DNA from 2 places in the Martelella soudanensis genome. Region 1 is predicted to be linked to the other one. Evidence: predicted binding sites of a transcription regulator. Region 1 holds the regulator's gene; the other holds the start of a gene.
The links. Region 1 encodes PhoB, which activates phosphate uptake and scavenging genes when phosphate is short. Its sites were predicted from a motif close to TGTCATNNANCTGTCAT; they were not measured.

Region 1 (4,970 bases):
GATCGTCAACCAGCTCACCGGCGACCTCGAATTCAATACGCCCCAGACGCTGGTGGCTTTCGCGCTCGGACTGACCCTGTTCGTGATCACGCTCTGCCTCAATGTCTACGCGCTCTATGTCGTGCGCAAATATCGGGAGCAGTACGCATGAGCGAGACATTCACCAATCCGAACGAGGCGGAGGATTTCCGCCGCAACGTGACCGAGACCCGCCGCAAGGGGTTGAAACGCCGCCACCGCGCGGAAAAGCGTTTTCGGGTGTTCGGCTTCCTCGCGATCGCCGCCGGCCTGTTTTTCCTGGCAGCACTGCTGTTTTCGGTCGCCGGCAAGGGCTTCACCGCGTTCCAGCAGACCACGATCACGCTGCCGATCACGTTTAGCGAAGCAGTCGTCGACCCCGACGGCCTGCGCGATGAAAATCCGCGGCTGCTGCTCATCGCAAACTATCCGGTTCTGGTCGGGGACGCGCTGGCGAAAACGCTCGGTCTCGACCCCGCCAATGACGCCGAAATGCGCGCGGCGATGCGGCTTGTCTCGCGCTCGGCCCGCGTCGACCTGCGTGACGTGGTGATGGACGACCCGTCGGTGATCGGCAAGACCGTCGACGTGAAGCTGCTTGCCGCCGCCGATATCGATTCCGCCAACAAGGGCCAGATCGACCTGTCGATGCCGGAAGCCAGCCGTCGCGTCTCCGACCAGCAGGCCGCATGGATGGCGGAGTTGAAGGCCGAGGGCCGGCTGCACAAAAGCTTCAACACCGGCTTCTTCACCCATGGCGCCTCCTCGCGTCCGGAATCGGCGGGCATCGGCGTCGCCTTCGTCGGCACGCTCTACATGATGGGCATCGTGCTGGTGTTGTCGCTGCCGCTCGGCGTGGCATCCGCGATCTATCTCGAGGAATTCGCGCCGAAGAACCGGTTCACCGATGTCATCGAGGTCAATATCAACAATCTCGCCGCCGTGCCGTCGATCGTCTTCGGACTTCTGGGCGTGGCGCTGTTCATCGGCTTCCTCGGCCTGCCGCGCTCGGCGGCCCTCGTCGGCGGCCTTGTGCTGACGCTGATGACGCTGCCGACGATCATTATCGCCACCCGCGCCGCACTCAAGGCGGTGCCGCCCTCGATCCGCTCGGCAGCGCTCGGCGTCGGCGCCTCGAAGATGCAGGCGGTGTTCCACCACGTGCTGCCGCTCGCTATGCCCGGCATCCTGACCGGCACGATCATCGGCCTTGCCCGCGCGCTCGGCGAGACAGCGCCCTTGCTGCTGATCGGCATGGTCGCCTTCGTCGCGGATTATCCGGCAAGCCCGCTCGATCCCTCGACCGCGCTGCCGGTGCAGATCTACATGTGGGCGGGCGAGGCCGAGCGCGCCTTCGTCGAGCGCACCTCGGCGGCGATCATCGTGCTGCTGGTGTTCCTGATCCTGATGAATTTGACCGCGGTCATTCTCCGCCGCCGCTTCGAGCGGCGCTGGTAGGAGGCGGAGATGAACCTTGATGCGAAAAAGACAATGGGCCCAAATATGAACGAACAAACCTACAAGATGGCCGGCAAGGATGTCTCCGTCTATTACGGCCAGAAGCGGGCGCTGTTCGACGTCAACCTCAATATCCGCCAGAATGCCGTGACCGCGCTGATCGGCCCGTCGGGCTGCGGCAAGTCGACCTTTCTGCGCACGCTGAACCGCATGAACGACACGATCGACAATTGCCGGGTGACCGGCGCGATCACGCTCGACGGCGAGGATATCTATACTTCCGGCATCGACGTGGTGGAGTTGCGCGCCCGCGTCGGCATGGTGTTCCAGAACCCGAACCCGTTTCCGAAATCGATCTACGAGAATGTCGCCTACGGCCCGCGCATTCACGGCCTTGCCCGCCACCGCGCCGATTTCGACCGGATCGTGGAAACCAGCCTGCAGAAGGCCGGCCTGTTCAACGAGGTCAAGGACCGCCTGCAGGAGCCCGGCACCAGCCTTTCGGGCGGCCAGCAGCAGCGGCTCTGTATCGCGCGCGCGATCGCCGTCAGCCCCGAGGTGATCCTGATGGACGAGCCGTGCTCGGCGCTCGACCCGATCGCGACCGCCCGCGTGGAAGAACTGATCAGCGAGCTGAAACAGAACTACACCATCGTGATGGTGACCCATTCGATGCAGCAGGCCGCCCGCGTTTCAGAGCGCACGGCCATGTTCCATCTCGGCTACATGGTCGAGGAGGACGACACCGACACGATTTTCACCAATCCCACCGACAGCCGCACCCAGGATTATATCATGGGCCGGTTCGGTTAGAGCGCGTCCAGGAAAAGTGGACACCGGTTTTCCGTCCGGACGCGCGGTAAAACAAGAGGTTAGAGCGTGTTCGCGATTCAACGAAACGCGGACAGGCTCTCAGGAGAAACAGAGATGGCACACTCGCATATCATATCGGCGTTCGACGACGAGCTGAAATACCTCCAGCGCCGGATTTCCGAAATGGGCGGCATGGCGGAGGAAATGGTCTCGCAATCCGTCGTGGCGCTGGTCAACACCGATACCGAGCTCGCCGAAAAGGTGATTGCCGAGGATCTGGCGCTTGACGAGGCCGAACGCGAGGTCGGCGAAAAGGCGATCGTCACCATCGCCAGACGCCAGCCGGTGGCAACGGACCTGCGCGAAATCATGGGCGCGATCCGGATCGCAGCCGATCTCGAGCGCGTCGGCGACATGGCCAAGAACACCGCCAAGCGGGTGATCTCGGTGCAGGGCACCGGCGTGCCGCGCAAGCTCGCCCACGGCATCGAGCACCTGTCGGAACTGGCGCTGTTGCAGCTCAAGGAAGTGCTCGACGCCTACACCTCGCGCCAGGCCGACAAGGCCAATTCGATCCGCGAGCGCGACGAGGAGATCGACGCGATCTACACCTCGCTGTTCCGCGAGCTTTTGACCTACATGATGGAAGATCCGCGCAACATCACCACCTGCACGCATCTTCTGTTCTGCGCCAAGAATATCGAGCGCATCGGCGACCATGCGACCAACATCGCCGAGATGATCTACTACATCGCCACCGGCTCGCAGCCGCAGGGAGAACGCCCGAAGGACGACATGTCGCCCTCGGTCGGCTCCGGCGAGAGCAAGTCCTGAAACCATTTGACAGAGGCACGAGATGGTTCCGAAGATCGCAGTTGTCGAAGATGAAGAAGCGCTGAGCGTCCTGCTGCGCTACAACCTCGAATCCGAAGGCTACGAGGTCGAGACGATCTCGCGCGGCGACGAGGCCGAGATCAGGCTGCAGGAGCGGGTGCCGGACCTTCTGCTGCTCGACTGGATGCTGCCCGGCGTTTCCGGCATCGAGCTTTGCCGGCGCCTGCGCATGCGGCCCGAGACCGAGCGGTTGCCGATCATCATGCTGACGGCGCGCGGCGAGGAGAGCGAGCGGGTGCGCGGCCTTGCGATCGGCGCCGACGACTATGTCGTCAAGCCGTTCTCGACCCCGGAGCTGATGGCCCGGGTCAGGGCGATCCTGCGCCGGGCCCGGCCGGAAGTGCTGTCCAGCGTGCTCAAATGCGGCGATATCGAGCTGGACCGCGAGACCCACCGCGTCCACCGCAAGGCCAAGGAAGTGCGGCTCGGGCCGACCGAGTTCCGGCTTCTGGAATTCCTGATGACCTCGCCGGGCCGGGTATTTTCCCGCTCCCAGCTTCTCGACGGCGTCTGGGGCCACGACATCTATGTCGACGAGCGCACCGTCGACGTCCATGTCGGCCGTCTCAGAAAGGCGCTCAACTTCTCGCAGATGCCGGACGTGATCCGCACCGTGCGCGGCGCGGGCTATTCGATGGAAGTGTGAGGGGCCTCTCAGTCGTCCCCTTCTCCCCTTGGGGAGAAGGTGGCCGTAGGCCGGATGAGGGCAAGCTGCATCACCGTGGTTGAAACGCTCGCGGCACTGGTTTTCACCCCCTGTCCGGCCACGGAAAGTTGCAAGACCCTCCCCTCACCGGGCGCATTCGCGCCACCCTCTCCCCTGCGGGGCGAGGGGGTGGAAGACTGCGATGCCGATGCGCTTCATCGGCGCCTCGCCTTCGGAAATTCCGTTAATACCGCCCACCGTCATTGCGATACCTCATCGTTTCTTTATCCTCAGACCACCAAAGCACTGTCCTTTCCTGCACCAGCGATTGATTTTTCCCTCCGAACAGGGCACGGACAGAACCGTCAGACGAAAGGGATGATGATGACGAGCGCGAGTTTTACCGAGCCGGTGGTGATGGCCGATCTGATGGCCCGCATGCTGTGGGAGATCGAGGCGGTGCATTTTTCCCCCGATGAGCCCTACAAGCTTTCCTCCGGTCTGGTGAGCCCGGTCTATATCGACTGCCGTCGGCTGATTTCCTTTCCCCGAATCCGCTCCACCCTGATGGATTTCGCCGCCGCAAAGATCATGAGCGAGGCCGGCTTCGAACAGTTCGACTGCGTGGCCGGCGGCGAGACCGCGGGCATTCCCTTTGCCGCCTTCCTCGCCGACCGTCTCGACCTGCCGATGATCTATTGCCGCAAGAAGCCGAAGGGCTACGGCAAGAACGCCCAGATCGAGGGCCATATGAACGAGGGCGCGAGGGTGCTGGTGATCGAGGACCTGACCACGGCGGGCGGCTCGATGTTCAACTTCATCAATGCGATCCGCGATGCCGGCGGTATCGTGAAGCATGGCATGGCACTGTTCTACTACGATATTTTCACCGAAGCCGGGAAACGATTCGAGAGTGGCGGCGTTGACCTCCATTACATCGCGACCTGGCGGAACGTGCTGGCGGTGGCGCGCGAGAAAAAGCGGTTCGATGCGAAAACGCTCGATTCCGTCGCCGATTTCCTCGATCGGCCGATGGCCTGGTCAAAGGCGCGCGGCGGCGTTGACGTGTTGCCCGTCTGACCCGGCCCGGACGCGAAAAGAACAAATTGGGAGAAGACCATGATCCTGTGCTGCGGCGAAG
Region 2 (4,970 bases), 1.8 Mb from region 1:
GCAAAGACCTCTTCGCCGATCTTGGCGGCAGCAAGGCCGAAACCGATACGACCGAGCCCGCACGCGTGAGCGCGGGCAAGCCCAGGAAATCCGCCCCGGCTTCCGTTGAGAGCGCTGACTACGGCGCGTCCTCGATCCGCGTGCTCGAAGGGCTGGAGCCGGTGCGCATGCGTCCGGGCATGTATATCGGCGGCACCGACGAGAAGGCACTGCATCACCTGTTTGCCGAGGTGATCGACAATTCCATGGACGAGGCGGTGGCCGGACACGCCGATTTCATCGACGTCCATCTCGATACCGAAGGCTTCCTGACGGTGACCGACAACGGTCGCGGCATTCCGGTCGAAAACCATCCGCAAATGCCCGGCAAATCGACGCTGGAAGTGATCATGACCAAGCTGCATGCCGGCGGCAAGTTCGACGGCAAGGCCTACGAGACCTCCGGCGGCCTGCACGGCGTCGGCGTCTCGGTCGTCAACGCGCTGTCCGATCTGCTGGAGGTCGAGATTGCCCGCGATCGGCGGCTCTATCGGCTTTCGTTCTCGCGCGGCGTGCCGTTGGGCGAGCTTGAGGATTGCGGGCCGACGCAGAACCGGCGCGGGACCCGGATCCGGTTCCATCCCGATGCCGAAATATTCGGACCCCGGGCAAAGTTCGATCCGGCCCGCCTCTTCCGCATGGCGCGCTCCAAGGCCTATCTGTTCGGCGGCGTCAAGATCCGCTGGTCCTGCGATCCCTCGCTGGTGGAGGGCAAGGAGGACCTGCCGGAAAAGGCCGAGTTCCATTTCCCCGGCGGACTGAAGGATTACCTCGCCGCGACCATCGGCAAGGACTTCACCGTCACCCGCGAAATCTTTGCCGGAAAGAACGAGAAGACCGGCGGCCACGGCGCGGTTGAATGGGCGGTCGCCTGGTATGGCGGCGACCCGAACGTCCATTCCTACTGCAACACCATTCCGACGCCGGAGGGCGGCACCCATGAGGCCGGCCTGCGTCAGGCGCTGATGCGCGGGCTGAAAAACTATGCCGAGATGATCGGCAACAAGCGCGGCGCGCAGATCACCACCGACGACGTGATGATTTCGGCCGTCGGCATGCTGTCGGTGTTCATCCGCGAGCCGGAATTCGTCGGCCAGACCAAGGACCGGCTCGCCACCGGAGAGGCCCAGAGGATCGTCGAAAACGCCTTGCGCGACCCCTTCGACCTCTATCTTTCGGCCAATCCCGCGGAAGCCGAGAAGCTGCTCGACTGGGTGGTCGAGCGTTCCGAGGAACGGCTGCGCCGGCGCAAGGAGCGCGAGGTCAACCGCAAGTCCGCGGTCAAGAAACTGCGCCTGCCGGGCAAGCTCGCCGACTGTTCGCAAAACACCGCCGCAGGTGCTGAACTGTTTCTGGTCGAGGGCGATTCCGCCGGCGGCTCGGCCAAGCAGGCGCGCAACCGCTCCAACCAGGCAATCCTGCCGCTTCGTGGCAAGATCCTGAACGTGGCCAGCGCCGGACGCGACAAGTTCACCTCCAACCAGTTGCTTGCCGATCTGATCCAGGCGCTCGGCTGCGGCACGCGCACAAAATACCGCGAGGAAGATCTGCGCTACGAGCGCATCGTGATCATGACCGATGCGGACGTCGACGGCGCCCATATCGCCTCGCTGCTGATCACCTTCTTCTACACCGAGATGCCGGAATTGATCCGGCAGGGCCATTTATTCCTCGCCGTGCCGCCGCTCTACAAGCTTTCCCAGGGCGGCAAGACGGCCTACGCCCGCGATGACGCCCATCGCGAGGAACTGATGAAGTCGGTGTTCAACGGCCGCGGCAAGGTCGAAGTCAGCCGGTTCAAGGGCCTTGGCGAGATGCTGCCCGCCCAGCTCAAGGAAACCACCATGGACCCGAAGAAGCGTACGCTGCTCCGGGTCGATATCGACGATGTCGATTTCGAAGGCACCAAGACCGCCGTGGAGGACCTGATGGGCACCAAGGCGGAAGCCCGCTTCCGCTTCATTCAGGAAAACGCGGCCTTCGCCGAAAATCTGGATATCTGATCAGCAGCCCCGGCCCCGGCACGTTGTCGCTGGGGCCGGGTGTCATACGCCTGATAACGACTGAGGGCACTACCTCAATGACGGTCGACTCCCGCCGTCTGACACGAGGTGCTGCCATGAAATTTCTGCTTTCCGCCACTGCCCTTATCGCCCTGCTCGCAACCGGCGCTGATGCCGCCGATCCCGGCAGGACCATTGCCGTCGATTGCCCGATCAACAATTGCGAAGACGCGATCAGCCTCACCTTCGCCGGTGAATTCGCGATCGAGACCGGGACCACGATCGACGGCGTCGAAATCGGCGGCATTTCCGGGATCGATTACGATGCCGGGACCGGCCACTACATCGCGATTTCCGACGACCGTTCGCAAAAGGCGCCCGCCCGGTTCTACGAACTCGACATCAAGGCCGGGTCCGGCGGCATCGATCATGTCTCGGTCGTGAGAACCGTCACGCTGAAGGACAAGGACGGATCGGTCTTCGCGGAAAAGACCGTCGATCCGGAGCAGATCCGCCTGTTCGGCGACAACCTGATCTGGTCCAGCGAAGGCGACGGCAAGGCGATGATCGCCCCGTTCGTTCGCATCACCTCCGCAAATGGCGATTTCGTGCGCGCATTCACCCTGCCGGAAGGCTTTGCGCCGAGCGAGGACCATGCGACCGGCATCCGCAACAACAACGCTTTCGAAAGCATCGCGCTGCTGCCCGAAGGCGACGTGCTCGTCGCCAATGAGGCAGCGCTCTATCAGGACGGCCCCGCCTCCACGCTGACCACCGCAAGCCCCGCCCGGATCGTGCGCTATGATACCGAAAGCGGCGAACCGACGGCGCAGTACATCTACATGATCGACCCGATCCCCCACGCACCGGTCGATGGCGGCGAGTGGAACGATAACGGTCTTTCCGACATGATGCCGCTCGACGACACCCGGCTTCTGGTCTCCGAACGCAGCTTCGCCCAGAACCGAGGCTTCACCATCCGGATATTCCTGATCGATCTCGACGGCGCGACCGATGTTTCGGCCATCGCCTCGCTTAGGGATAGCGAAGAAGCCATCGTCCCGGTCGCCAAATCCCTTATCCTCGACCTCGGAGCCATCGGCCTTCAGCCCGACAATATCGAGGCGATGACGATCGGCAGGACCGAAGACGGCGCGCCGCTCCTGTTGCTTGCCTCCGACAACAATTTCAATGCCGAGCAGAAGACCCAGTTCCTGGCCTTCACAATCGAGAACCTGCCGGGCGTCGGCCGCTGAAATAACGCAAGATAAACCGTTGAAGCAGGTCCGTATTTTCCGTGAAAGGCGGACCTGCTATCGCGCGGGAGACAAGCGAGCGATCGCAGACCGCCACCCCCTCATCCAAGGCATCCGAAAGCGATTATTAAGGTTAATAATATGCATAAGAAACAGTTGGTTATAACGGATATCCGATCCATGATATCAGCAACTTAAACCAGTTTCTCCACACACACCGGGAATGGGCCGGCTACAGCGCTTGTCTGGCATGGCAACCCTCTCTATAGTCACCTCCCGACGAAAAAGAAAAGACCTGTGAAACAATGACTTCGCGCCGGAACTTCATCATTGCATCGGCCCTCGGGCTTGCCGGCGCCACAGGTATCGCCCGGGCGCAGACCCGGCCGGGAACCGTGACGCAGAACATGCCGGGCATCGCGCTGGATCAGGCGGCGGAACCTCAGCCCCGCGATGGCTTTGCCCTGGCGCTCGGCGGCGGCGCGGCCAAGGCCTTTGCCCACATTCCCTATCTCCAGAGCCTCGATGAACTCGGCATCAGACCGAAGCAGATGACCGGCACATCGATGGGTTCGATCATCGGCGCGCTCTATGCCGCAGGGATGAGCGGCAGCGAGATCCGGGAATATGGCGTCGAACTGCTGACCCGGCGTCAGTCGCTGCTGAAGCGCCTGCTGATCGACACCGGCGAAACCTGGGGCTCGCTGTTCAATCTGTTCCGGCCCGCCGTGATCGAGCCCGAAATCCTGTTCGAGGCGCTTATGCCCGCCGACCTGCCCGCCAGTTTCGAAGACCTCGAAATCCCGTTGGCGATCGTCGCCACCGATTTTTACGCCCAGTCCGAATATGTCATGCGCGACGGACCGCTGCTGTCGGCCATCGCCGCCTCTTCCGCCCTGCCGGTGCTGCTGACGCCGGTGCGCCGCGACGGCCGGGTACTGATCGACGGCGGCTTTGTGAACCCGACCCCCTTCGATCTTCTCGACGCGGAGCGCTATGTCACCATCGCCATCGATGTGACCGGATCGACGATTGAAAACAACGACGATATTCCGGGATCGTTCGAGACCTGGGCCGGCTCCTTCTCGATCACCGAACATTCGATCGTGGTGGAAAAACTCAAAAACGCCCCGCCGGACCTTTTCGTCGCGCCGGATGTCGGGCGTTATAAGCCGCTGGATTTTTTCAACATCGAGGCAATACTCTCGACCGTTGACAGCGATCAGGACGCCTTCAAGCGCCAGATGGAACAGCTCGCAGAGCAGAACAACTAAGGACGGGTCAGCCGCAATGCAGACGGAAACGCCGAAAACCGCGCGCTGGTTCGCGATCAGCTTTGTTTCGCTGGCGCTGGGGCTCGCCTTCTTCGCGGCCTCGCTGACGCCATCGCTGATCCCCCGGGCCTGGCCGCTGCAGGGCGCGCTTGCCGGCCTGGTGATGGCGCTCGGCTATATGATCGGGCGGTTTTTCGTGGCGCTGTGGCGAGGATTGCAGATCCCGGAGCCGCGCGGACGCTGGCGCGCCATCAGCCTGGCCGTCCTCAACGCCGCGGCCCTCATCCTGCTGATCTACTGCCTGTCGATGATGACCGAATGGCAGAATTCGGTGCGCTCCCGCGTCGATATGGAACTGCTGGAAGGCGGCACCGTGCTCGGCATCCTCGCCGTAGGGC

Region 2: the regulator PhoB is predicted to act here: its motif matches at 2,083-2,099, upstream of HQ843_RS14940 (esterase-like activity of phytase family protein).

Annotation. Positions count from the first base shown of each region.
Region 1 covers NZ_CP054861.1:1,373,914-1,378,883, reverse strand. Annotated here, with positions in the region: gene pstC (phosphate ABC transporter permease subunit PstC) at 1-151, shown strand, start outside; gene pstA (phosphate ABC transporter permease PstA) at 148-1,476, shown strand; gene pstB (phosphate ABC transporter ATP-binding protein PstB) at 1,486-2,289, shown strand; gene phoU (phosphate signaling complex protein PhoU) at 2,404-3,123, shown strand; gene phoB (phosphate regulon transcriptional regulator PhoB) at 3,146-3,829, shown strand; gene HQ843_RS06640 (orotate phosphoribosyltransferase) at 4,214-4,909, shown strand; gene HQ843_RS06635 (carbohydrate kinase family protein) at 4,949-4,970, shown strand, end outside.
Region 2 covers NZ_CP054861.1:3,139,789-3,144,758, reverse strand. Annotated here, with positions in the region: gene parE (DNA topoisomerase IV subunit B) at 1-2,042, shown strand, start outside; gene HQ843_RS14940 (esterase-like activity of phytase family protein) at 2,159-3,298, shown strand; gene HQ843_RS14935 (patatin-like phospholipase family protein) at 3,604-4,572, shown strand; gene HQ843_RS14930 (alpha/beta hydrolase) at 4,589-4,970, shown strand, end outside.